2 linked regions of the Variovorax paradoxus genome follow. The protein of the gene in region 1 binds, or shares a complex with, the protein of each later gene. Links are inferred from orthologs where the notes say so. Each region holds a gene or a part of one and is shown in the gene's direction. Other genes may lie near its edges. The genes, in order: ybiB and cgtA.

Evidence for each region.
Region 2: the proteins of ybiB (region 1) and cgtA are in contact, whole or in part, in a crystal structure (PDB 8BFT), measured with the Escherichia coli proteins. The link is inferred for Variovorax paradoxus from one-to-one orthologs.

Annotation. Positions count from the first base shown.
Region 1 is NZ_CP123990.1:3,720,261-3,736,641, forward strand. The notes cover bases 7,678-10,502. They hold ybiB (DNA-binding protein YbiB), read left to right. Parts: upstream 7,678-8,549; coding sequence 8,550-9,455; downstream 9,456-10,502. Other genes in these bases: QHG62_RS17950 (nitrate reductase), read left to right, coding at 7,678-8,482; cobA (uroporphyrinogen-III C-methyltransferase), read left to right, coding at 9,452-10,264; QHG62_RS17965 (ABC transporter ATP-binding protein), read left to right, coding at 10,433-10,502. Outside these bases: QHG62_RS17925 (MFS transporter), read left to right, coding at 1-995; QHG62_RS17930 (bifunctional protein-serine/threonine kinase/phosphatase), read right to left, coding at 1,013-2,713; QHG62_RS17940 (type IV pili methyl-accepting chemotaxis transducer N-terminal domain-containing protein), read left to right, coding at 4,449-5,228; nitrite reductase small subunit NirD, read left to right, coding at 5,239-5,664; more of QHG62_RS17950, read left to right, coding at 5,687-7,677; more of QHG62_RS17965, read left to right, coding at 10,503-11,458; QHG62_RS17970 (ABC transporter substrate-binding protein), read left to right, coding at 11,517-12,785; QHG62_RS17975 (ABC transporter permease), read left to right, coding at 12,790-13,707; QHG62_RS17980 (ABC transporter permease), read left to right, coding at 13,709-14,581; QHG62_RS17985 (M48 family metallopeptidase), read right to left, coding at 14,610-16,381.
Region 2 is NZ_CP123990.1:2,721,673-2,731,902, forward strand. The notes cover bases 4,200-6,970. They hold cgtA (Obg family GTPase CgtA), read left to right. Parts: upstream 4,200-4,932; coding sequence 4,933-6,009; downstream 6,010-6,970. Other genes in these bases: rplU (50S ribosomal protein L21), read left to right, coding at 4,278-4,589; rpmA (50S ribosomal protein L27), read left to right, coding at 4,602-4,862; proB (glutamate 5-kinase), read left to right, coding at 6,124-6,970. Outside these bases: QHG62_RS13220 (type II secretion system F family protein), read right to left, coding at 1-1,083; type IV-A pilus assembly ATPase PilB, read right to left, coding at 1,113-2,852; QHG62_RS13235 (polyprenyl synthetase family protein), read right to left, coding at 3,094-4,086; more of proB, read left to right, coding at 6,971-7,263; QHG62_RS13260 (CNP1-like family protein), read right to left, coding at 7,298-7,891; QHG62_RS13265 (RNA pyrophosphohydrolase), read right to left, coding at 7,839-8,507; QHG62_RS13270 (proline--tRNA ligase), read left to right, coding at 8,651-10,230. UniProt on the Escherichia coli protein: An essential GTPase which binds GTP, GDP and possibly (p)ppGpp with moderate affinity, with high nucleotide exchange rates and a fairly low GTP hydrolysis rate.

The DNA of each region.
Region 1 (16,381 bases):
TGGCCATGCTGTTCGGCTTCTTCTTCGTGAAGAGCTTCAACGACCTGCTGGCCATGGGCGTGCTGCTGGGCATTGCGGGCGCCAGCTTCGGCGTGGCGCTGTCGCTGGGTTCGGGCTGGTTTCCGCCGCAGCACAAGGGCCTGGCCATGGGCCTGGTGGGTGCCGGCAACGTGGGCACGGCGGTGTCGGTGCTGGTGGCGCCGCCGCTCGCGCAATGGCTCGGCTGGCAGGCGGTGTATGCCGTGGCGGCCGCCGCCATCCTGGTGCCGATGGTGGTGATGGTGGTGTTCGCCAAGGAGCCGCCCGACGTCGACAGCCACGCGAGCTTTCGCGAGCACATTGCCTGCCTGTTCGAAAAAGACGGCTGGGTGTTCAGCCTGATCTACGGCGTGACCTTCGGCGGCTTCATCGGCCTCATCACCTTTTTGCCCTCTTACTACTACGACCAGTTCGGCGTGAGCAAGGTGCAGGCGGGGCAACTCACGATGCTGGCGGCCTTCATGGGCGCCGCGGTGCGCATCGTCGGCGGCTGGATCTCCGACCGCTGGGGCGGCGTGAACACGCTCACGGTGGTGCTGCTGGTGGTGGCTGTCGGGCTGGTGCTTGTGGGCATCTCGTCGTCTTCTCTTGCACTCACCACGCTGCTCTTGATCTTGTGCTTTGCTGCGCTGGGCGCAGGCAACGGCGCGCTGTTTCAGCTGGTGCCGCTGCGCTGGCCCACCAGCACCGCAGTGGCCGGTTCGATGATCGGCGAAATCGGCGCACTGGGCGGCGGCCTTGTGCCCAACGCCATGGGCCTGTCGAAGCAATACCTGGGCAGCTACGTGTGGGGCTTTGTTTTCTTCGGCGTGCTGTCGCTCATCATGCTGGGCGTGATGCGCGTGATGCAGATCCGCTGGACCCGCACCTGGGCCGAAAAAGGTGGCCGTGCCCGCACTGCGCCGTCACCCGCCCCGGCCAAGTACACCGCTCCACCGAAGGCGGCGCGGCCATGACCCTTTTGCGTTCGCCGTCAACGTGGCAAGAACAGCAGCCACACCACGAGCAGTGCGTTGAACAGCAGCGACACGGCGAGCGCGATCTTGTAGAGCGCGGCCGGGTCGCGGCGGATCAGCGGCGTGGCGGGCGGCGCACCCACCGGGCGGGACGCGCCCCGCTCCAGGGCGAGCAGCATTTCCTCGGCGGTTTCGAAGCGCTCCTTCGGATCGCGCGCAACAGCCTTGCGCACGAGATGGTCGAGCCACACGGGTACATCGGGCCGCAGGCGCGAGAGCGCGGCCGGGTCGCGCCGATAGCGCGCCACCTGGTAGGGCTCGATTTCGCCATAAGGCAAGTGCCCGCCGAGCCACTGATAGAGCGTAACGCCGAGCGCGAACAGGTCGCTGCCGGTGTCGGCATGCGCGCCTTCCCATTGCTCGGGGTTGATGTAGCTCGGCGTGCCCGCATGCAGTTCGCGCTGGGCCGCGCCTTCGCGGCCCGACAGCGCCACGCCCAGGTCGAGAATGCGCCATCGGCCGTCGTCGCCCAGGTGCAGGTTGCCCGGCTTGATGTCTCGGTGCACCACGCCGTGGCGGTGCAGCCGGCCCAGGGCCTTGGTCACCTGGATGGCCGCAGCAACCACTTCGGCGACGGCACCGCGGCTATCGGATTTGCGCATCTGCTCCAGCGTTCGGCCCCCATGCCAATCGAACACGATGTAGAGCGCGCTGGCGTTTTCTGCACGCTCGTGCACGCGCACGAACCCGCCGCTCCCCACGCGCTGGCCCAGCCAGGCTTCGTGCGCGAGCATCGCGCGCTCCTGCGGATCGCTGGCGCGCGAGGGATGCAGCGTCTTGAGCGCCACCAGTTCACGCGTGGCAGCGCTGCGCGCCTGGTAGAGCAGGTGCACGCCGGTATCGGCCACCAAGGCAGTGACCACGTAGCCGTCGAGCACCTCGCCCACCTTCAGCAAGGGCGGCGGCGCCAAGCGGCGGCCGTCTCCCAGCTCGTCGTCCAGCTGCCGCGAATCGAGGCCGACGACGCGAATGACCAAGGCGGTCGCGTTGTCGCGCGTTGCGGCATCGAGCGCCGCGTTCACCAGCGCCTCGCTCGCCTGCTCGGCGCTCCCCTGCAAGGCCAGCGCGGCCAGGCGCTGCGGCTTGAGCACGCCGTGCACGCCGTCGGACGTGAGCACGAAGCAGTCGCCCACGCGCACATCGCCCTGCGCATAGTCGACGCGCACCTGGTCGTCCAGGCCGATGGCGCGCGTCAAGCGGCTGCGCATGTCCGGATGCTCGAAGGCATGGTCCTGCGTCAGCGGCATGGCCGGCTCGCCGTCGGCGCGCACGCGCCAGGCGCGCGTGTCGCCCACATGCGCGAGCGTGTAGCTCTGGCCGTGCAGCACCAGCGCCGTGAGCGTGGTGAGCGCGGTCGCGCTGCCCTGGCGCCGGCGGTTGTGATCGGCAAGCCAGGCGTTCTGCGCCGCCACCAGGCGGTCGAGCGCGGCGGTCGGCTCCCATGTGGCGGGCGTTGCGAAGTAGTCGGCCAGCAAGCCCATTACGGTGGTCTGCGCCGCTTCCAGGCCGCGTCCGCCGGTGGACACGCCGTCCGCAATGGCGGCAATGAGCCCGCGCGACTCGTCCCCCGGAGGTGCGTTGACGGCACCGGCAAAGTCTTCGTTCACTTCGCGCGGTCCGCGCTGGCTGCTGTAGCCGATGTCCACTTCAAAGCTCATGGCGCCATTCTCCATGTGCTTTCCACGCACTTCGCACGCGCACCGCGTGCTTCCTTTGCTTGATTCGTTGAAAGGCCCCACCCCATGCACAAACTCAAGCTCGTGATGGTCGGCAACGGCATGGCCGGCGTGCGCCGGCGTGCGCACCCTGGAAGAGCTCCTGAAGCTCGCCCCGGACATGTACGACATCACCGTCTTCGGCGCCGAGCCGCACCCCAACTACAACCGCATCCTGCTGTCGCCCGTGCTGGCCGGCGAGCAGACCGTGGACGAGATCGTGCTCAACAGCTGGGAGTGGTACACGGACAACCACATCACCCTGCATGCCGGCAAGAAGGTGGTCGAAGTCGACCGCGTCAAGCGCATCGTGCGCGCCGTCGACTCGCAAGGCGCCGTCACCGAGGCCGCCTACGACCGCCTCCTGATGTGCACCGGCTCCAATCCCTTCATGCTCCCCGTGCCCGGCAAGGACTTGAAGGGCGTGATCGCCTACCGCGACATTGCCGACACCGACTACATGATCGAGACCGCCCGCACCCACAAGCACGCGGTCGTCATCGGCGGGGGCCTGTTCACCGCCGGCGGCGACTATTCGGCCACGCCCAAGAAGAAGGCGGTGTGCGGCTGCACCGACGCGAGCCACCAGGAGGTGCGCGAAGCGATCAAGAAGGAACACTACCTCACGCACGACGAGGTCTACCGCAAGCCACCAGGAGGTGCGCGAAGCGATCAAGAAGGAACACTACCTCACGCACGACGAGGTCTACCGCAACCTGGGCTGGCGCACGCCCAACGGCTGCGCGACCTGCCGCCCGGCCATCAACTACTACCTGATCTCCACCTGGCCCAAGGAAGCCAAGGACGATCCGCAGAGCCGCTTCATCAACGAGCGCAGCCACGCCAACATCCAGAAGGACGGCACCTATTCGGTGATTCCGCGCATGTGGGGCGGCCACACCACCCCGGACGAGCTGCGGCGCATCGCGGATGCGGCGGACAAGTACAAGATTCCGACGGTCAAGGTCACGGGCGGCCAGCGCATCGACCTCCTGGGGGTGAAGAAGGAAGACCTGGAGGGGGTGTGGAAGGACATCGGCATGCCGTCGGGCTTTGCCTATGCCAAGAGCCTGCGCACGGTGAAGACCTGCGTGGGCAGCGAGTGGTGCCGCTTCGGCACGCAGGATTCGACCCAGATGGGCAAGGACCTGGAGCGGGCGCTGTGGGCGATGTATTCGCCGCACAAGGTCAAGCTGGCGGTCTCGGGCTGCCCGCGCAACTGCGCCGAGGCGGGGATCAAGGACGTGGGGGTGATCGGGGTGGATTCGGGCTGGGAGCTGTATGTGGGCGGCAACGGCGGCATCAAGACGGAGGTGGCGCAGTTCCTGGTGAAGGTGAAGACGGCCGCCGAGGTGATGGAGTACTCGGGCGCCTTCCTGCAGCTGTACCGCGAGGAAGGCTGGTACCTGGAGCGCACGGTGCACTACATCGGTCGCGTGGGGCTGGACTATGTGAAGAAGAAGATCCTGGAAGACGAGGCCGGCCGCAAGGCGCTGTGGGAGCGGCTGCAGTTCGCGCTGGACGGGGAGCCTCCTGGAAGACGAGGCCGGCCGCAAGGCGCTGTGGGAGCGGCTGCAGTTCGCGCTGGACGGGGAGCCCGATCCCTGGTTCGAGTCCAGCCAGGCTTCTGTGGATGTGCGGCAGTTCACGCCGCTCACGGTGTAGGCGGGGAAGCTACTTGAAAAGACGACTCTTCATCGCTTCTTCCGCGCTTGCCGCGGTGGGTGCCCGCGCGCAGGTGGCCGACCTCAACGACGCCATCAACAAGGCGGGCCGCCAGCGCATGCTCTCGCAGCGTGCGAGCAAGGCGTATCTCGCGCTGGCGCAAAAGGTAGAAACGCGCAATGCGCAGCAAGTGCTCGACAAATCGATTGCACTGTTCGAAAGGCAACTGACCGAGCTCAAGGCCTTTGCACCGAGCCCGGCCATCCGCGGCACCTACGACGCACTCGACGGCGCCTGGGGCGAATTCAAGCGCGAACTCACCGCCCCTGCATTCGACAAGGACGGCGCCACCAGGATCGTCAAGCTCGATGCCGCCGTGCTCACGCTTGCGAACCAGGGCACCACACAGTACGAAACCGCCTCGGGCAAGCCGGTGGGCCGGCTGGTGAACATCGCCGGCCGGCAGCGCATGCTGTCCCAGCGCATGGCCAAGTTCTACCTGGCCGGCGCAATGCAGATCGACACGGCTGGCAGCACGGCCGAAATCACAAAGGCGCGCGGCGAATTCCTTGCCGCGCTCGAAACCCTGCGCAACGCGCCGGAAGCTACGGCGCAAATCCGCCAGGAACTGGTTCTGGCCGATGCGCAGTGGATGTTCTTCAACCGCGGCCTCCAGCGCCTCGAAGGCGCCGCCACCTCACCCGCCCTGATGTCCGACGTGTTCGTGGCCAGCGAGAACCTGCTGGCCATCATGGACCGCGTGACCGGCCTGTATTCAGACCTCAAAACCTAGAGACCCCACCATGAGCGAATGGAAAGCCATCTGCCGCATCGACGACATCCCCGTGCTGGGCGCCCGCCGCGTGGCGCGCCCCGTGGGTGTGGCCGTCGCCGTGTTCCGCAATTCAGAAGACCAGGTGTTTGCGCTGCTCGACCGCTGCCCGCACAAAGGCGGCCCATTGAGCCAGGGCATCGTGTTCGGTACCAGCGTGGCCTGCCCGCTGCACAACTGGGCCATCGGGCTGGACGACGGCTGCGCCAAGTCGCCTGACGAAGGATGCACGCCGAAGTTCGCGGTGAAGCTCGCCGAGGGCGTGGTGCACCTGGATGCGGAAGAACTCAAGACACATGCCATCGACCTGGCGCCTCCCCGCGCCGGCCCCGGCGCCGCAACGGCCGGCAAGCTGGGCGACGAGACCTTCGACGTGCAGGCGCCGCACGGCAGCTGAACGCCAAACCAAGGCACGACCCATGGAAGAAACTCGCTCCACCTGCCCCTACTGCGGCGTGGGCTGCGGTGTGATCATCGAGTCCGAAGGCGCGCAGATCACCGGCGTGCGCGGAGACCCCGACCACCCGGCCAACTTCGGGCGCCTTTGCACCAAGGGCTCCACGCTGCACCTCACGGCCACGGCCACGGTCACGCGCCAGACGCGGCTGCTGCAGCCGATGCGGCGCGCCGTGCGCCGCGCCGAACCAACACCCATCTCGTGGGACACCGCGCTCGACGGCGCGGTCGACAAGTTCGCGCAGGTGATCCGCGACCACGGGCCCGACGCCGTGGGCTTCTATGTGTCGGGCCAGCTGCTTACCGAGGACTACTACGTCTTCAACAAGCTCGCCAAGGGTTTGATCGGCACCAACAACATCGACACCAACTCGCGCCTGTGCATGAGCAGCGCGGTGGCCGGCTACAAGCAGACGCTGGGCGCCGATGCCCCGCCCGCCTGCTACGACGACCTGAAGCACGCCGAGTGCCTTTTCATCGTGGGCAGCAATGCCGCGTGGGCGCATCCGATCCTCTTTCGGCGGATCGAGGACGCGAAGGCCGCCAACCCGGGCATGAAGATCGTCGTGGCCGATCCGCGCCGCACCGACACGGTGGAAATTGCCGACCTGTTCCTGCCCATCCAGCCGGGCACTGATGTCATGCTGTTCAACGGCATGCTGCACCTCATGCTGTGGGAAGGCTGGACCGACAACCGCTACATCGCGGCCCACACCACGGGCTTCGATGCATTGAAGGCCACGGTGCGCGAATGCACGCCCGACAAGGTGGCGCAGATCTGCGGCATCTCGAAGGACGACCTGCTTTCCGCGGCGCGCATGTTCGCAACCTCGCCCGCCACGCTGAGCCTGTATTGCCAAGGCCTCAACCAGTCGTCGAGCGGCACGGCCAAGAACGCGGCGCTGATCAACCTGCACCTGGCGACCGGGCAGATCGGCAAGCCCGGCGCGGGCCCGTTCTCGCTCACCGGCCAACCCAACGCCATGGGCGGGCGCGAAGTGGGCGGCTTGGCCAACCTGCTGAGCGCGCACCGCGACCTGGCCAACCCTGCGCACCGCGCGGAAGTGGCAGCGCTGTGGAACCTGCCCTCCGTGCCCGAGAAGCCCGGCAAGACCGCGGTCGAGATGTTCCAGGCCGCGGCCGACGGAGAGATCCGCGCGCTGTGGATTGCCTGCACCAACCCCGCCCAGTCGATGCCCAACCAGGCCACGGTGCGCCGCGCCCTCGAGCGCGCCGAATTCGTCGTGGTGCAAGAGGCTTTTTCGACCACATCGACCTGCGCCTTCGCAGACCTGCTGCTGCCCGCCACCACATGGGGCGAGAAGGAAGGCACCGTGACCAACAGCGAACGCCGCATCTCGCGCGTGCGCCCCGCGGTGGCGGCGCCCGGCGAGGCACGCCACGACTGGTCGATTGCCGTCGACTTTGCGCGCCGGCTCGAACAGCGGCTCGGCCGCACGGCCACGCTGTTTCCCTACGAAAACGCCGAACGCGTGTGGAACGAGCACCGCGAATCCACCCGCGGGCGCGACCTCGACATTACGGGCCTGAGCTACGCAATGCTCGACACGGCCGGCCCGCAGCAATGGCCATTGAAGGAAGGCGAGACCACCGGCCGCGCCCGCCTCTACGAAGACGGCATTTTTCCTACGCCGGACGGCCGCGCGCGCTTCGTCGACACCGTCTACAAGCCGGTGGCTGAGGCGCGCGAGGCGCGCTATCCGTTCTCGCTGAACACCGGCCGCCTGCGCGACCAGTGGCACGGCATGAGCCGCACCGGCACGGTCGGCCGACTGTTCGGCCATGTGGCCGAGCCGGTGGTCCAGATGAACGCGCAGGACATGGCGCGCCGCCTGCTGAAAGACGGCGACCTGGTGCACCTCACCTCCAAGCGCGGCTCCATCCTGCTGCCCGCGCGCGCCAGCGCCGAGATCGGCCTGAGCCAGGCTTTCGTCGCGATGCATTGGGGCGAGGAATACCTGAGCGGCTGCTCTTCGACCGGCACGCCGCTGGCCGGCATCAATGCGCTGACCACGCCGGCCTACTGCCCCACCTCGAAGCAGCCCGAGCTCAAGCACACGCCGGTCAAGATCCTCAAGGCCGAGCTGCCGTGGTCGCTGCTCGCCATGGCCTGGCTGCCGCCCGACGCCGCCTTTGCCGCGCAGCAGGCGCTCAAGCCGCTGATGGCGATGTTTCCGTTTGCCACCTGCGTGCCGTTCTCGGGCAACACGCCGGGCGAAGAGCGCAGCGGCATCCTGTTTCGCGCGGCTGCGCACGACACGCCGGACGACAGCCTCATCGACCGCATCGAAGGCGTGCTTGGCCTGGGTGCAAGCGATGCCCTGCGCTACGCCGACCGCCGACGCGGCCAGCGCCGCGTGGCCCGGCTGGTGCGCCGCGCCGACGGTAATGCAGGGCTCGAAGCCTTCCTGCTGGGCGGCGACACCAGCGCCGAGGCCTGGATCGGCACCTTGCTGCGCGAGGAAATTCCGGCCCAAACCTACGGCCGGCTGCTGCTGTCGCCGGGCGCCCGCGCGCCGGTGGCGGTGCAGTCCCGCGGACAAACGGTCTGCACCTGCTTCAACGTGACCGACCTGGCCATCCTGGGTGAACTGGGCCGCTGCAGCGGCACGCCCGGGGAGCGGCTGGCCTCGCTGCAGGGCGCGCTCAAATGCGGCACCAACTGCGGCTCCTGCCTGCCCGAACTCAAGCGAATGGTGCGGGCAACGCCGGCGGAGGTCATTGCAGAGGGTGCATAGGGGCGCATGGAGGGGCATAAGCCGCCTTGCTTTCCGGCATAAGCATTGCGGGACAATCGGGGCACCCATGGGAATCAGCCAATACATCAAGGAAATCGGGCGCGGCGCGCGAGGCGCCAAGCCGCTCACGCGCGAACAGGCCTCGGACCTGTTCGGCCAGGTGCTGGACGGCACCGTGACAGACCTCGAAATCGGCGGCTTCTGCCTGGCCATGCGCATCAAGGGCGAAACGCCTGAAGAGATGGCCGGTTTTCTCGATGCGACGCATGCTCGGCTCAACCACGTTCCGGCCGCCGACCGTCCGCTCATCGTGCTGCCGAGCTACAACGGCGCGCGCAAGCTGCCGGTTCTCACGCCGTTGCTCGCGCTGCTGCTCGCCCGCGAAGGCCTGCCGGTGCTGGTGCACGGCAGCGCCACTGAAACATCGCGCGTGCTGGCTTCAAACGTGCTGGAGGCATTGGACATTCCCATGCTCACCGCCATCCGAAAGATTGCGCCCGGCGAAATCGGCTTTGCACCGACCGAGCTGCTCAACCCCGCGCTCAAGCGGCTGCTCGACGTGCGCCGCGTGGTGGGCCTGCGCAACCCTGGCCACAGCGTGGTCAAGCTGATGCAGCCGACCACCGGCCCCTGCGTGGTCGTGGCAAGCTATACGCATCCGGAATACGCGCGCACGATGGGCGAGACCTTCGAGCTCATGGGCATGACCGCCCTGCTTTCGCGCGGCCTCGAGGGCGAAGTGGTGTCCGACCCGCGCCGCACTGCGCAGATCGACGGCTTTGTGCGCGGCGTGCGCAGCGAGCTGCAGGCGCAGGCCGCCGGCACGTCGAACGAGGTGCCGGGGCTGCCGAAAGAGATCGACGTCGCGACCACGGCCGACTACACGCGGCGCGTGCTGAATGGCGAGCTTCCCGTGCCGGAGGCCATTGCCACCCAGGTCAGGCACATCACGCAACTGGCAGCCCACGCATGAACGCACCCGCATCCCCATTCACCGCCGGAAGCTGCACGCTGGTGGGCGCCGGCCCAGGGGACCCCGAACTGCTGACGATCAAGGCCGTGAAGGCAATACAGGCCGCGACCGTGCTGCTGGTGGACGACCTCGTGAGCGAGAGCATCCTGGCTTCTTATGCGCGGCCCGGCGCACGCATCGTGCACGTGGGCAAGCGCGGCGGCTGCAAGAGCACGCCGCAGGCGTTCATCGAACGGCTCATGATCACCGCGGTGCGCGAAGGCGAAACCGTAGTGCGCCTCAAGGGTGGCGATCCCTTCATCTTTGGCCGTGGCGGCGAAGAAGTCGAGCACCTGCGCGAAGCCGGCATCGAATGCACGGTGATCAACGGGATCACCGCCGGCTTGGCCGCCGTGACCTCGCTGGGCGTGCCGCTCACGCACCGCGACCACGCGCAGGGCGTGGTGTTCGTCACCGGCCACGCCAAGACCGGCGCCAGCGCGCACGAAGACGCCACTGATTGGCGTGCGCTGGCTGCCACCGCGCACAGCGCGCGGCTCACGCTCGTGATCTACATGGGGGTGGCAGGCGCGGGCCACATCGAACGCGAACTGCTGCAGGGACTGCCCGGCGACACGCCGGTGGCGGTCATCCAGCACGCAAGCCTGCCGCAGCAGCGTCACGTCACGGCCACGCTCGAACGGCTGCAGTCCTGCATTGCCGAAGCCGGGCTCGCGAGCCCGGCCATCATCATTGTGGGCGACGTGCTGCGCGGCCTGGCCGCTGCGGCGCTGCCGATGGGATCGGACGCCGGCCGGTTCGGCACCTGAGCCGACGGAAAGAGAAGGCTCGGCTAACTCGGGCTGTTCTATAAGGCCTGCTGAGCCCCCGGTCGTTGCACTCGCCCGCGCAGGGCGCTTTAGCACCCATGTGGCATGGAGCGTGCTTAACGCCAGCATGCTCGTTTTTCGACCGTCTTTCGTTCGCGGCGCCAGCCAATGACCGCCGTCGCCACGCCTCCGCCCGCAGCCGTTGAAATCGTCGCGCTGAGCAAGCGCTACGCCGTGGGCACGCCGCCCGCAGTGGATCAGATCGACCTGCGCATTGCGAGCGGCAGCTACTGCTGCCTGCTCGGCCCCTCGGGCTGCGGCAAGAGCACCACGCTGCGGATGATTGCGGGGCACGAGTCGGTCACCAGCGGCGACATACTTCTGGACAACCGCAACATCACCAACCTACCCGCCGCGGCGCGCGGCACGGCGATGATGTTCCAGAGCTTTGCGCTGTTCCCGCACCTCTCGGCGGTGGACAACGTGGCCTTCAGCCTCAAGATGAAAGGCACGGGCAAGGCCGAGCGCCAGAAGCGCGCTCGCGACCTGCTGGAACGGGTGGCAATGGGCCACCTGGCCGACCGCAAGCCCGGCGAACTCTCTGGCGGCCAGCAGCAGCGCGTGGCGCTGGCGCGCGCACTCATTACCGAGCCGCGGGTGCTGCTGCTCGACGAGCCGCTGTCGGCGCTCGACCCCTTCTTGCGCATCCAGATGCGCGCCGAACTGCGGCGCTGGCAGAAGGAGCTGGGGCTGACTTTCGTTCACGTGACTCACTCGCAGGAAGAAGCGATGGCGCTGGCGGACACCATGGTGGTGATGAACCACGGCGTGATCGAACAGGTCGGCTCGCCGCACCAGATCTACAACCATCCCGCGAACGAATTCGTCGCGCGATTCATGGGCGGCCACAACGTGTTCGACACGCCCGCCGGCCCGATTGCCGTGCGCAACGACCACATGCGGATCGCGCCGGCGTCCGGCGATGGGGGCATTGCCGCGGCAATCACCGACGTCGAGTACCAGGGCACCTACGTGCTGCTCGGCCTCGCGCTCGAAGCTGCTGCGCCCGGGCGCCAGAACGTGTCGGTGCTGCTGGGCGAAGCCGCCTTTCTGGCAAGCCCCTATGCGCCGGGCGATGCGGTGCGCCTTGCATGGGCCGAGGCCGATGCGCGCGCACTCGCCGTCGCAGCGTAGTCCTCCCTTTCCGTTCCGTTCCGTTCATCCGCCACCTTTTTTCCACGGAGACTCTTCCATGACCGACCCCATCGACTCTTCCGCCGGACTCCAGCGCCGCACCCTGCTGCAAGGCACCGCCGGCATCCTGGCGACGGGCATTGCGCCCTTCGTGCATGCACAGGAAAAAATCGTGCTGCGCTACCTGGGCACCGCGGTGAACCAGGACAAGGCGATTGCCGAGAAGTTCAAGGCCGACACGGGCATCGAGATCCAGTACGTGGCCGTGACCACCGACGACGTGACCAAGCGCGCAGTGACTGCACCCAACAGCTTCGACCTGATCGACACCGAGTTCTTCTCGCTCAAGAAGATCGTGCCCACCGGCAACCTGAAGGGCATCGACACCAAGAAGATCAAGAACGCCGACAAGATCACCACGCTCTTCACCAAGGGCGAAGTCGCCGGCAAGGCCGTGGGCGACCAGGGCACCGCGCCCAAGAAGGTGATTTATCTCGAAGGCGAAAAGTCGAAGAAGTTCGCCGCCGCGCCCACGCAGTTCATGTCGCTCATCCCCACGGTCTACAACGCCGACACGCTGGGTATTCGCCCCGACCTGATCAAGCGGCCCATTGGTTCGTGGGCCGAGCTGCTGAACCCCGAGTTCAAGGGCAAGGCCGCGATCCTGAACATTCCATCGATCGGCATCATGGACGCGGCGATGGTGGTGGAGGCCAAGGGCATCCACAAGTACAAGGACAAGGGCAACATGACCAAGGCCGAGATCGACCTGACGATCAAGACCCTGATCGAAGCCAAGAAGGCCGGCCAGTTCCGCGCGCTGTGGAAGGACTTCAACGAATCGGTCAACCTGATGGCCTCGGGCGAGGTGGTGATCCAGTCGATGTGGTCGCCGGCCGTGACTGCGGTGCGCACCAAGGGCATTGCCTGCAGCTTCCAGCCGCTGAAGGAAGGCTACCGCGCCTGGGCCGCCGGCTTCGGCCTGCCCGCCACGCTCTCGGGCAAGAAGCTCGACGGCGCCTATGAATTCATCAACTGGTTCCTCGACGGCTGGGCCGGCGCGTACCTCAACCGCCAGGGCTACTACAGCGCCGTGCTCGACACGGCCAAGGCCAAGATGGAAGCCTACGAGTGGGCCTACTGGATGGAAGGCAAGGCCGCCTCGCAAGACATCAAGGGCCCGAACGGCGACCTGCTGGCCAAGGCCGGTGCGGTGCGCGACGGCGGCAGCTACGAGCAGCGAATGGGCGGCATCGCGTGCTGGAACGCGGTGATGGACGAGAACGAGTACATGGTCAGAAAGTGGAACGAGTTCGTTGCCGCCTGATCCTGTGAGCGCTCCCAATTCCAGCGCGCACGCGCCCAGCCCGTCCGTCCATGCCGTAAAGGCATGGTGGCAGGCGGCGCCGTTCGCGCTGGTGTTCTTGCTGTTCTTCTTGATTCCGCTGGCGCTGATCGCGATGGTCAGCCTGTGGAACTTCAACGAGTACGAGTTGATCCCGGCGGTGACGCTGCGCAACTATGCAAGCCTCTTCGAAGGCTGCTCGCAGCTCACGGACAACGGCGATCTGTGCGTCACGCTCAACACCTACCTGAGCACTTTCAAGTTCTGCCTGCTGGTGTGGAGCATCACGCTGCTCATCGGTTTTTCGGTCGCATATTTCCTGGCTTTCCATGTGCGCTCGTCGACGATGCAGACGGTGCTGTTCGTGCTGTGCACCATGCCGTTCTGGACATCAAACGTGATCCGCATGATCTCGTGGGTGCCGCTCCTGGGGCGCAACGGCCTGGTCAACCAGATGCTGATGGGGATGGGCCTGGTCGAGCAACCGGTCGAGTGGCTGCTGTTCTCCGATTTTTCAGTGGTGCTCGCCTTCGTGCACCTCTACACGATGTTCATGATCGTGCCGATCTTCAACAGCATGATGCGCATCGACCGCTCGCTGCTCGAAGCAGCCAGCGACGCGGGCGCCTCGGGCTGGCAGACGCTGTGGAATGTGGTGGTGCCGCTGTCGCGCACCGGCATCCTCATCGGCTCGATCTTCGTCATCACCATCGTGATGGGCGACTTCGTGACCATCGGCGTGATGGGCGGCCAGCAGATCGCATCGATCGGCAAGATCATCCAGGTGCAGACCTCGTACCTGCAGTTTCCGCTGGCTGCGGCCAACGCGATGATTCTGCTGGCGGTGGTGCTGATGATCATCTGGGGGCTGACGCGGCTTGTCGATATTCGTAAGGAACTCTGAGATGGAACGCCGTCCCGGCTTCTGGCCCCTTGCGATCGTGTTCGGACTTTTCGTGCTGTTCCTCTACGGCCCGATGATCACGATCTTCATCCTGAGCTTCCAGGGCCCCGAAGGCGGCCTCACCTTTCCGCTGCGCGGCGTCTCGCTGCACTGGTTCTACAAACTGGCCGAAGGCCTGGGCACTGTCGACATCGGCGCGGCGTTCAGGCGCTCGCTGGCGCTGGGCGCGGTGGTCATGGGCTTCACCGTGGTGCTGTCGGTGCTGGCCGGACTCGCGTTCCGCAAGAAGCTGGCGGGCAGCAACGCGCTGTTCTTCGTGACGGTGGCGAGCCTCATCATGCCGTCGATCATCATTTCGCTCGGCATCGGCCTGCAGTTCCGGCTCATCGACACCGGCGTCAAGAGCCTGCTCGAGGCCATGGACGCCACCACCCTGCTCGAAGGCTACGGCACCGCGCTCGGCCTCTTCAGCTCCGCCCTCGGCGCGCACCTGACGTGGACCCTGCCCTTCGGCCTGCTCATCATGTTCGCGGTGTTCAACCGCTTCAACCCCGCCTTCGAGGAAGCCGCGCGCGACCTCGGCGCCACGCCGTGGCAGACCTTCCGGTACGTGGTGCTGCCGCTGATCGGCCCGTCGATCGTCGGCATCGGCATGTTCGGCTTCACGCTGTCGTGGGACGAGATTGCCCGCACCTCGCAGGCCATCGGCGATGTCAACACGCTGCCGCTCGAGCTGCAGGGCCTGACATCGACCGTCACGACGCCGTCGATCTATGCGCTGGGGACGGTGACCACTGTTGTTTCGCTGTTCGTGATGGCTGTGGCATTAGGCACGGCGGCGCTGCTGCGCCGGCGTGCAGTTCGGCCGCGCTGAGCCTGAAGCCGCGGCCTGGCTGCTCGCGTCAACCAAAGTAGGGATGCTCCGGTGGAAAGAGTGCCCGCTTGACGAAAGTACGCCATTGCGCCGGCGCGCGCTGACCGAGCACGACCAAGCCCGCGCTATAGGCTTGCGCCCGATATAGCGGCGTCAAACCCGCGAGTGCTTCTTCGGCTTGGCGCGGATCCTTGCTGGTCTTCAGCACAGCCACGAATGCACGAATTTTCTGCGCGTCTTCAGGCGAGATGTACTTGAGCAATGCCATCTGCTTGTCCGTCGGTCTTCCATGCTTGATGGAAAGGCCGATACCGGGAAGCAGCGATTCGAAATCGCCGACCGTCATCGTGGTGCTTGCATCAAGCGCCTTCGCCACCTGCTTCTCGTTCGCCCCATCCGAAGCACCGATGAGCACCAGCAGGCGCACTGGCGGCTGCGCGCCAGATGTCGCAATGCCAAACGCCTTGTCCAGGTTGCCGCGGCTCATCTCGAGGTAGCCGAACGCGGAGCTGTCCGGAGGAATGTCCTTGCCGGTGCGAAGAATCTGCTGCATCTGAAGGAAGCTCGATTTGGCACTGAGGTCGTCGAGCGACACGCTCTCGCCCTGCTCGATGCGCCTGATGCGCGCCAAATCATCGGTCGTGATCTGAGCGAGATACGGAGCCTTGGCGCCAGCTCTTTCGTAAGCGCGGCGCGCTTCGGGCCAAGCCTGATCGCCCGCCCAGGCGTGCCCCGCGGCATAGGCGAACCAGGCGCTGTCGGGATGCTCTGCCGCCCCCTTCTTGAAAGCAGCGTCCTTGGCGGGGCCTTCGGCCATGCATCGCACCGCCAGATAGCCCAGATCACTCGCCGCTGGATGCGCTTGCGCCAGCGCGCGATGCTGCCCGCAAATACTCTCGCGCTTTTCGGGCGTATCAGCTTGGTTCTGCTGTTCGCGCAACGAGAGAACCTCCAGAGGCGCCCGTACCAGCCGCGCGGCAACAATCCGCGCGTGGCTTTCAGGGGCGTACTGGTCGGCCGCCGCCAACCACTCGAGCAGGTAGGCCGATTGACCCGAATCCCACTTGCCGTGCACTTCGATGAGTGCCTTGCGGTCGGTCTCGGTGTCGATCATGCTCAGCATGTTGCTGGCGGACCGGGGCTCCGGGCCGCTGATGACCGAACGCGTGCCGCCGTTGCTCCCCTTGCTTGTGCTGATCTGCCGCGGCGGGGTTTCGAATAGCACGTCCGCGGACTGCATCGACCAGCGCGGTGCCCCTAGCTTTTTCTCGGGCCTTGCAGATGCCTGCCCGTACACCGCCGTCCACGCAACCATGGGAGCGGCACCGGCAACGTTGTAGACATAACGCACGCCGATCAGCTCCGGATTGGCGGAGAACGATTCGATCTCCTCTCCTTCGGCCGTATGCGCGGCGAGTTCGAGGAGCTTGTCGGCCTCGACTTCGAAGGTCTGCTTCCCGCCGGGCGGGAGTATTGCGCTGCTGCCGCCCACGCGAACCTTCACCTGGCGTTCGAGCCCGTTGTAGGCGATGACGCGGGCGCTGCCCAGCGAGGTGCTGATTCCCATGAGGCTGGCGATGATCCCGCCGGCCACGGCCAACCGCGCCGCCCCTGCCCACCATCCGTCCGCCGTGTGAAACCTTGACCAGGCATCGAGCTTTTTCTGCCGCGGCCTTTCCTGGCCGCTCGTCAGCGTGGCGTAGGCCGATGGCACCACGGGTGCAGCCGGCGCCTCCGCTTCCGGCGACGACGCACCGCCGGAGATCCGTGCCTCGGTATGCAGCAGCTGGTCGAGTGCGG
Region 2 (10,230 bases), 1.0 Mb from region 1 along the record:
GGCGGCCTTGCCGAGCATGTGGTCGATGGAGCCGGACTCTTCACCGATGGCCGTCATCTGGATCACCATCGAGGGAAACAGGTTGACGTTGGTCATGGCCGTGGTGAGGCTGGTACCGGTCGAGACCTCTTGCTGGATCTTGGCCGTCGCGTCGCCGTAAACGGTGTTGCCCGAGGCGCCGCCCACTGAGTCGAGCGCTTCGACGAGCGGAACGCCGGCGGCAAACATGGTGGCCAGGGTGCGGGTCCAGCGGGCCACGCACGATTTTTCGATGAGAGTACCGAAGATCGGCACGCGCAAAAGTGCGCGGTCCATCACCCGCTGAACTTTTTCGTTGCGCTTCCACGCCTGCAGGAAGAAGTAGATGCCGCCGCCAATTCCACCGAAGATCAGCCACCAGTACGAGACGAAGAACTCACTGATGGCCATCACGAAGAGCGTGGGAGCGGGCAGGTCGGCACCGAAGGAGGTGAACACCTCCTTGAAAGCCGGAATCACAAAGATCATGATGATTGCCACCACGATAAACGCCACGACCACCACCGATGTGGGATACATGAGTGCCGACTTGATCTTCGACTTGATCGCTTCCGTCTTCTCCATGTAGGTGGCGAGGCGGTCCAACAGGTCTTCGAGGATACCGGCCGCTTCACCAGCCTCCACCAGGTTGCAATAGAGGTTATCGAAGTACTTCGGAAACTTGCGAAACGCCGCCGAAAGCGAGGTTCCGGTCTCCACGTCGCTTCGAATGTCGTTCAGCAACTTGGCAACGCTCGGGTTCGCGTTGCCACGGCCGACGATGTCGAACGACTGCAGCAGCGGGACGCCAGCTTTCATCATCGTTGCCAATTGGCGCGTGAAAATCGCGATGTCCTTGGGCTTGATGGACTTGCCCGAGCGCATGCGGCGCTTCTTGATCTTGGATGCAAGAACCCCCTGGCGCCGCAGTGCGGCCTGCACCTGGTTCTCGCCGGCGGCGCGGAGTTCGCCACGCACCAGCTTGCCATTGCGGTCCTTGCCTTCCCACTCGTAGACAAATTCCTTGAGTGTGTTTGAAGTGCGCTTGGATGCCACTGTTGCCATTCGATCTCCGATTTCTTGCGGTGTGTTCGTTATTCGTTGGTGACCGCCACCACTTCCTCGAGTGAGGTGAGGCCTTGCATGACTTTTCTGAGGCCCGACTGCCGCAGCGAGCGGACGCCCTCGGCCTCGGACTGGCGCGCAATGTCCAACGCGCTGCCGTCGCGCAGGATGATGGCCTGGATCGCTTCGGAGATCGGCATCACCTGGTAGATGCCGACGCGGCCCTTGTAGCCGCTATTGCACGCGGAGCAGCCGACCGGTCGATAGGGCTTCCAGGAGCCGTCGAGCTCTTCTTCCTTGAAGCCTGCATCGAGCAGGGTCTGGCGGGGCACATCTGCCGGCGCACGGCAGACGTGGCACAGGCGGCGGGCCAGCCGCTGCGCAGTGATCAGGATGACGCTCGAGGCGATGTTGAACGGCGCGATGCCCATGTTCCGCATGCGCGTGAGCGTGGTCGGCGCATCGTTGGTGTGTAGCGTCGACAGCACCAGGTGGCCCGTTTGCGCGGCCTTGATGGAGATGTCTGCGGTTTCGAGGTCGCGGATTTCGCCGACCATGATGATGTCGGGATCCTGCCGGAGGAAGGCACGCAGCGCGGCGGCGAACGTGAGTCCGGCACGTTCGTTGACGTTGACCTGGTTCACCCCGGGCAGGTTGATTTCGGACGGGTCTTCCGCCGTGGCAATGTTGACGCCGGGCTGGTTCAGCAAGTTCAGGCAGGTATAGAGCGAAACCGTCTTGCCCGAACCAGTGGGGCCCGTTACCAGCACCATGCCGTAGGGGCGGCCGATCGCGTTCAGCAGCCGTTCCTTTTCATCCGCGTCGTAACCGAGCGCATCGATGCCCAGGCGCGCGCTGCTCGGATCCAGAATACGGATCACGATCTTCTCGCCGAACAGCGTGGGCAGGGTGCTCACGCGAAAGTCGATCACGCGGTCCGGGCCGATCTTGAGCTTCATCCGCCCGTCTTGCGGAATGCGCTTTTCGGAGATGTCGAGCCGGGAGATAACCTTGATGCGCGAGGCCAGCTTGTCCTTGATGAGCGTGGGCGGGCTGGCAATTTCGCGCAGTTCGCCGTCGATGCGAAAGCGCACCCGATAGTTGTGCTCGTACGGCTCGAAGTGAATGTCCGATGCGCGCATGCTGACGCCGTCAAGCAGCATCTTGTGAAGGAAGCGAACGACCGGGGCATCCTCGACTTCGGCGATGGCCGCCTGTTCGTTCGTATCGCCCGAGGTGTCCGCCGTGACGTCGTCGAACTCGAAATCCCCGCCGCCGACGATATTGTTGAGGGTTTCCGACGCGCTGACCGCGGCCGCCTCGATCATGCGCGACAGCTTGTCGTACTCGGCAATGACCCAGTCCACGCCCATCTGGGATGCGAACTTGATCTTTTCCACCGCCTGCTGGTCCGAGGGGTCGGCTGTTGCAACAATAAGACGGTTGTTGCGCTTGCTGAGCACGACGATGCGGTACGCAAGGCACAGCTTGGGGTCGAGCAGGTCCTTGGGCAGGCGCTGGTGATCGATTGCGTCCAGATCGAGCAGCGGGGCGCCAAAGGCCGAAGAAAGCGTATGGGCCAGGTCCGCCGCCGAGACGGCGCCGCTGCCGGTCAGCTCCGCAATGAAGCTGGTGCGGCTGCTCAGCGACTTCTGATAGATGTCTTCCGCAGTTTTCGCGGGCAGCTTGCCGGCCGAGACGAGGGCGCGCGCAAGGCCTGGCAGGGCGATTTGCGTGTTTTCTTTAACAGGAAGTTCGGCGGCAGCCATTCAGCGAATTGCAAAAGATGTGAAAAAATGCTTCACGATCATCGCTGAACACCCGCGTCCTGTAAATCGCTACACAGCAACAGGCACGGGCATTATTGGTGCCAGCCTAAAAGACTGGTCGGGGTGAGAGGATTCGAACCTCCGGCCTCTACGTCCCGAACGTAGCGCTCTACCAGGCTAAGCTACACCCCGATTGGTTGCAAAAAAAGAGAAGTCGTCCTTGCCAACTCTTGTGAGGTGTTCAGGCACGTCGCTCAAGCAACTGAGCCGCCAATTGTAGCAAACCGTCGGCGTGCAAATTGGACGGAAAGTCGCGCAATGCGTGAATCGCGCGTTTCGCTTCGTCGGCGGCCGCGGCGCGCGATGCTTCGAGCGCCCCGGTGCTGTGGACGATTTCGACGATCTTTCCCAGCTGGGCGGTATCGCCTGCCTGGATTGCTGCACGTACCAGTTCGCCCTGGGCAGCGTTGCCGCGCTGCATGGCAAAGATCAGCGGCAGCGTGGTCTTGCCTTCACGGAGGTCGTCGCCCACATTCTTGCCTGTTTCGTGGGCATCGCCCGCGTAGTCGAGCACGTCGTCGATCACCTGGAATGCCGTGCCCAGCGCCTGGCCGTAGGTGGCGCAGGCCTCCTCGACTTCAGGTGTTGCACCGGCCAGAACGGCGGCAAGCCGCGTGCTGGCTTCGAAAAGCTTGGCGGTCTTGGAGCGGATCACGCGCAGGTAGGCCGCTTCATCCAACGATGCGTCGTGCATGTTCATCAACTGAAGCACTTCGCCTTCGGCGATCACGTTGGTTGCCTCGGCCAGAATTTGCATGATGCGCATGTTGTTTGCATCCAACATCATCTGGAAGGCGCGCGAGTACAGGAAGTCGCCGACCAGCACGCTGGCCGGATTTCCGAACGATTCGTTGGCCGTGGGGCGCCCGCGCCGCAGGGTCGATTCGTCGACGACATCATCGTGCAGCAGGGTGGCCGTGTGGATGAACTCCACCACGGCCGCGAGGTTGAAGCGCTGCTCGCCGGTGTATCCCAGCGCCCCCGACATGAGCAGCAGCAGTGCCGGCCGCAGGCGTTTGCCGCCCGCGGAGATGATGTATTTGGAAACCTGGCTGACCAGAGGCACGCCCGTATCGAGGCGCCGCGCGATCACACGGTCGACTTCGACCATGTCGCCGGCGATCAAATCCAGCACGGTGGCGGTGGGGGAGGTATCGGCGGCGTGAACTGGCAAGGCGTTTGCGCGCGGCGCGTCTGAGTACGGAAGGTAGCGGCGGCACAAGGCCGGAAGGCGCAGATTATAGGGACGAGCCGGAGGTCGTCCGGGGCCGGCCCGGGCCCAAACCATGTTAGCGCGTGCAAACCGTGCTAGAATCTAGGGCTCTGCGGAATTCGCCGTAGAGCTCATATTCCCAAGAGGTTCACATGTACGCGGTCATAAAAACCGGCGGCAAGCAGTATCGCGTTGCTTCCGGCGAAAAAATTAAAGTAGAACAGATTGCTGCGGATGTAGGCCAGGAAATCGTGATCGATCAGGTTCTCGCAGTCGGCAACGGCAGCGAAATCAAGGTTGGTACGCCCCTGGTGTCCGGCGCAACGGTGACAGTCACGGTACTGTCGCACGGCAAGCACGACAAGGTTCGCATCTTCAAGATGCGCCGTCGCAAGCACTATCAGAAACGTCAAGGCCATCGCCAGCAGTTCACCGAACTGCAAATCGGCGCGATCGCCGGCTAAGGAGAAGATTCCATGGCACAGAAAAAAGGCGGCGGCTCAACGCGAAACGGGCGCGATTCCAAGCCCAAGATGCTCGGTGTGAAGGCTTTCGGCGGCGAACTGATCAGCGCAGGCTCGATCATCGTGCGCCAGCGCGGCACCCAGTTCCACCCCGGCGTGAACGTCGGCGTGGGCAAGGACCACACGCTGTTCGCACTGGTCGACGGCCACGTGTCGTTCGGCGTCAAGGGCGCACTGAACAAGCACATGGTCAACGTGACCCCCGCGGCATAAGCCCAGGTCACTTCGATCAGCTCGAAGCCCCGCTTTGCCGGGGCTTCTTCATTTGTACACTGGATACCCCATGAAGTTCGTCGACGAAGCCTTCATCGACATCGCCGCAGGCGATGGCGGCAACGGCTGCGTGTCGTTCCGTCATGAAAAATACAAGGAATTCGGCGGCCCCAATGGCGGCGACGGCGGCCGCGGCGGCCACGTCTACGCGGTGGCCGATTCCAACCTCAACACCCTGGTCGACTTCCGCTACTCGCGCCGCCACGAGGCCAGGCGCGGTGAGCACGGCATGGGCTCCGACATGTTCGGCGCGGCCGGCGACGACATCATCCTGAAGATGCCCGTCGGCACCATCATCAGCGATGCCGAAACCGGCGAAGTGCTGTATGAGCTGCTGAAAGAGGGCGAGGTCATCACCATTGCCAAGGGTGGCGACGGCGGCTTCGGCAACATGCGCTTCAAGAGCGCCATCAACCGCGCGCCCCGGCAGAAAACGCCCGGCTGGCCCGGCGAGAAGAAAAGCCTCAAGCTCGAACTCAAGGTGCTTGCCGACGTCGGCCTGCTCGGCATGCCCAACGCGGGCAAGTCGACGCTGATCAGCGCCATCTCGAATGCGCGTCCGCGCATTGCGGACTACCCGTTCACCACGCTGCATCCGAATCTGGGCGTGGTTCGCGTCGGCCCGGAGCAGAGCTTCGTGGTGGCGGACCTTCCCGGCCTGATCGAAGGTGCTTCGGAAGGTGCCGGCCTGGGCCACCTGTTCCTGCGTCACCTGCAGCGCACCCGATTGCTGCTGCACGTGATCGATCTTGCGCCGTTCGACGAGTCCGTCGATCCCGTGGCACAGGCCAAGGCCATCGTCGGCGAGCTGAAGAAGTACGACACGGCGCTCTACGAGAAGCCGCGCTGGCTCGTGCTCAACAAGCTCGACATGGTGCCCGGCGACGAGCGTGCCGCGCGCATCAAGGACTTCGTGAAGCGCATGCGCTTCAAGGGCCCGGTGTTCGAGATCTCGGCGCTCACGCGCGAGGGCTGCGAGCATCTGGTGCAGGCGGTGTACCAGCACATCAAGGCGGAGCAGGTGGCTGAGCAAGTGCCGGCCGAAGTCGATCCGCGCTTTGCCGAACTGCCGCCAGATCCAAACTGAGCGCCGCGCGGCCTGGGCAGGGCATCCCTGATGCTCGCGTCGAGACGACCCGGCAGGCGCTCCAGAAAAAGCAGAACACGCACCATTCACGACGACTGACAGCGACAGCCTCAAATGACCTCGAATTCCGGATCCACTGCCCTGCGGGACGCCCGCCGAATCGTCGTCAAGGTGGGCTCGAGCCTCGTAACCAATGAGGGGCGGGGACTCGATGAGGCGGCCATCGGCGAATGGTGCCGCCAGCTTGCTGAACTCGTGCGTGATGGGCGCGAAGTCGTCATGGTGTCCAGCGGAGCCATTGCCGAAGGCATGAAGCGCCTCGGCTGGCGCACCCGGCCGCACGAAGTCCACGAACTCCAGGCGGCAGCGGCCGTCGGGCAGATGGGCTTGGCCCAGATGTACGAGACCAAGCTGCGCGAGAACGAAATGGGCAGTGCGCAGGTGCTGCTGACCCATGCCGACCTGGCCGACCGCGAGCGCTATCTCAATGCCCGTTCGACCCTTGTCACGCTGCTCAGGCTCGGCGTGGTGCCGGTCATCAACGAGAACGACACCGTCGTCGTCGACGAGATCAAGTTCGGCGACAACGACACGCTCGGCGCACTGGTGGCCAACCTGGTCGAGGCCGATGCGCTGGTCATCCTGACCGATCAAAAAGGGCTCTTCACTGCCGATCCACGCAAGGACCCGGACGCCAGCTTCGTGCACGAGGCGGCGGCGGGCGATCCGGCGCTCGAAGCCATGGCGGGCGGCGCAGGCTCCAGCCTCGGCCGCGGCGGCATGATCACCAAGATCCTGGCGGCCAAGCGCGCCGCCGGCTCTGGCGCCTCCACCGTGATTGCCTGGGGCCGCGAACCCGACGCCCTGTTGCGCCTTGCGCGTGGTGAACCCATCGGTACCCTGCTGGTTGCCCAGACCGCCAAGCACCAGGCCCGCAAGCGCTGGATGGCCGATCACCTGCAGTTGCGCGGCGCCGTGACCGTCGATGCCGGTGCGGCGGCCAAGGTGCGCGCCGAAGGCAAGAGCCTGCTGCCCATTGGCATGACGAGTGTCTCGGGCGAGTTTTCGCGCGGCGACGTGATTGCGGTTCGCGATACCGAAGGCCTGGAGCTGGCCCGCGGCTTGGCCAACTATTCGAGCGTCGAGGCGCGCCTGCTGTGCCGCAAGCCCTCGTCTGAATTCGAGCGCTTGCTGGGCTACGTGGCAGAGCCGGAAATGGTGCACCGCGACAACATGGTGCTGATGCCCAGCTGATCAAAAAAACGGGGCCCAAGGCCCCGTTACCGGTTTACTGGACTTCGCGAATCGGATTTCGCAGGTTCCGGACCATGTCCCCGACCGAATTGCGCGGCGCATTGCCGCGGCACAGCGCCTGGGTCGACAGCGCCCGGGCGTAGCGCGAGTTCAGGTTGTCTATGCGCTTCCACTCCGGCGTCTTGGTTTCCTGCCAGGTGCCGTTGTTGTAGCGGGCATAGCTCTTCAACTCCCCGGTCGAGCAGCGTACGCCTTCATAGAACGCGTTGGTGCCCCCGCCGTCGCGGTTCTGTGCCACCACCACGTAGCGCACGATGCCGTCCGGCGTGATTGCAATGGTGCTCGGGTCGACGCCGAATTTCAGCGTCATGTAGGGTGGCATCTCGATCGGCAGCAGACGGCTTTCGCTGAAAGCCGGCGGCGGAGGTACTGCGGTTTCGGCCCACTCGGTGTCCGACTCGGTTCGCTTGGGCGGCGGCGGCATGCCCGCCTGCGCCCAGTCGGGGTTGTCGGTGTCGTGAGCCCCTGATGCGCACCCCGCAAGCACGGCCACGCACAGGAGAAGCAGGGCGCGTTCAGCGTTGCGACGGAAGGAAAGGCGCTTTGTTGTTGGGAGAAGAAGGTTCATCGCTCACTGAAGGAATGTCGGGATGCGGATCGAAACTGCCGCCTGGCGGCAGGTCCAGGCCCGCGGGCGCGCCGCCGTCTGGCGTGTGGCGCTCGAACTCTCGGGCGCGCACATTGCTGCGCAGAAAACGGTTGCGGAAATCCTGCCGCGGCAGGTAGCGAGCGAGCTCGGTCAGTGCCATCTCGTAGACGCCGCGTTTGAATTCGACGACCACATCGAGCGGCACCCAGTAATCGTGCCATCGCCAGGCGTCGAACTCGGGGTGGTCGGTCGCGCGCAGGTTCAAGTCCCAGTCGTGACCGATCAATTGCAGCAAATACCAGATTTGCTTCTGGCCCTTGTAGTGGCCCCGTGCGTCACGGCGAATGAACCGATCCGGCACCTCGTAGCGCAACCAGTCACGGGTACGGGCCACGATGCGCACGTGCTCCGGATGGAGCCCGACTTCCTCGTGCAGTTCCCGGAACATGGCTTGTTCGGGACTTTCCCCGCGGTCTATGCCGCCTTGCGGAAACTGCCAGGAATGCGTGCGTATGCGTTTGCCCCAGAAAACCTGGTTTCTCTGGTTGAGCAGGATGATGCCGACGTTGGGCCTGAAGCCGTCCCGGTCGAGCATAATCAAACCCCAATTTTTGAACTGAGTCGATTATGCATGCCGGGTTGCGCTCGGCAAGCGGCCAGTTCGAGGCTCACGGGTTCCCGGAGGTCTCTTCCGGCGCCTGTTTTCCCTACGACTTTGAATCCACCAGCGCGATCCCGATGAAAGCTTCCCGATTTTTTGTCTCCACCCTCAAGGAAGCGCCGGCCGACGCCGAAGTCGCGAGCCACCGGCTCATGATGCGCGCCGGCATGATCAAGAAGCTCGGCACCGGCATCTATACCTACATGCCCATGGGCCTGCGCGTGATCCGCAAGGTCGAGGCCATCGTGCGCGAGGAAATGAACCGCGCCGGCGCGGTCGAGCTCACGATGCCCGTGGTGCAGCCGGCCGAGTTCTGGCAAGAGACCGGCCGCTTCGACAAGATGGGCCCCGAGCTGCTGCGCATCAAGGACCGGCACGACCGCGACTTCGTGGTCCAGCCGACCAGCGAAGAAGTGGTGACTGACATCGCGCGCCAGGAAATTCGCAGCTACAAGCAGCTGCCGAAGAATTTCTACCAGATCCAGACCAAGTTCCGGGACGAACGCCGTCCGCGCTTCGGCCTCATGCGTGGGCGCGAGTTCATCATGAAGGACGCCTACAGCTTCGACCGCGACCTGGACGCCGCCAAGGCCAGCTACCAGGTCATGGCCGATGCGTACCGCCGCATCTTCGACCGCTTCGGCCTGCGCTACCGTGCCGTGGCGGCCGACAGCGGCGCCATCGGCGGCGACCTGAGCGAAGAGTTCCAGGTGATTGCCGCGACCGGCGAAGACGCCATCGTCTATTGCCCCGACAGCAATTACGCCGCCAACATGGAAAAGGCCGAGGCGCTGCCGCCGGCCGGCCCGCGCCCGGCCGCGGCCAAGGCGCTCGACAAAACGCCCACTCCCGGCAAGAGCACCTGTGCCGACGTCGCAGAGCTCCTCGGCGTGCCGCTCTCCACCACCGTCAAGTCGCTGGTGCTGGCAACCGACATCGCCGATGAGGCCGGCAACCTGAAGGGTTCGCAAGTCTGGCTGCTGCTCTTGCGCGGCGACCACGACATGAATGAGATCAAGGTGAGCAAGGTGGCGGGCCTGGACAAGGGCTTCCGCTTCGCGACGCTGGCTGAAATCGACGAGCACTTCGGCTGCAAGCCCGGCTATCTCGGCCCCCTGAACCTCAAGAAGCCCGTCAAGCTCGTGGCAGACCGCGAAGTCGCCGTCATGGCCGACTGGATCACCGGCGCCAACGAAATCGACTTCCACATGACCGGCGTCAACTGGGGCCGCGACCTGCCCGAGCCCGAGCTGGTGGCCGACCTGCGCAACGTGGTGGCCGGCGACGCCTCGCCCGACGGCAAGGGCGTGCTCGCCATCGAGCGCGGCATCGAGGTCGGCCACGTCTTCGTGCTCGGCACCAAGTACAGCAAGGACATGAACGCCACGTACCTGGACGAAGGCGGCAAGCCGCAGTTTCTCGAGATGGGCTGCTATGGCATCGGCATCACGCGCCTGCCCGCTGCCGCCATCGAACAGAACCACGACGAGCGAGGCATCATCTGGCCGGACGCGCTGGCGCCCTTCACCGTGGTGGTCTGCCCGATCGGCATGGACCGCAGCCCCGAGGTCAAGGTGGCCGCCGAGGCGCTCTACGAGCAGCTGCTCGCAGCCGGCGTCGATGTGCTGCTCGACGACCGCGGCGAGCGCCCGGGCGC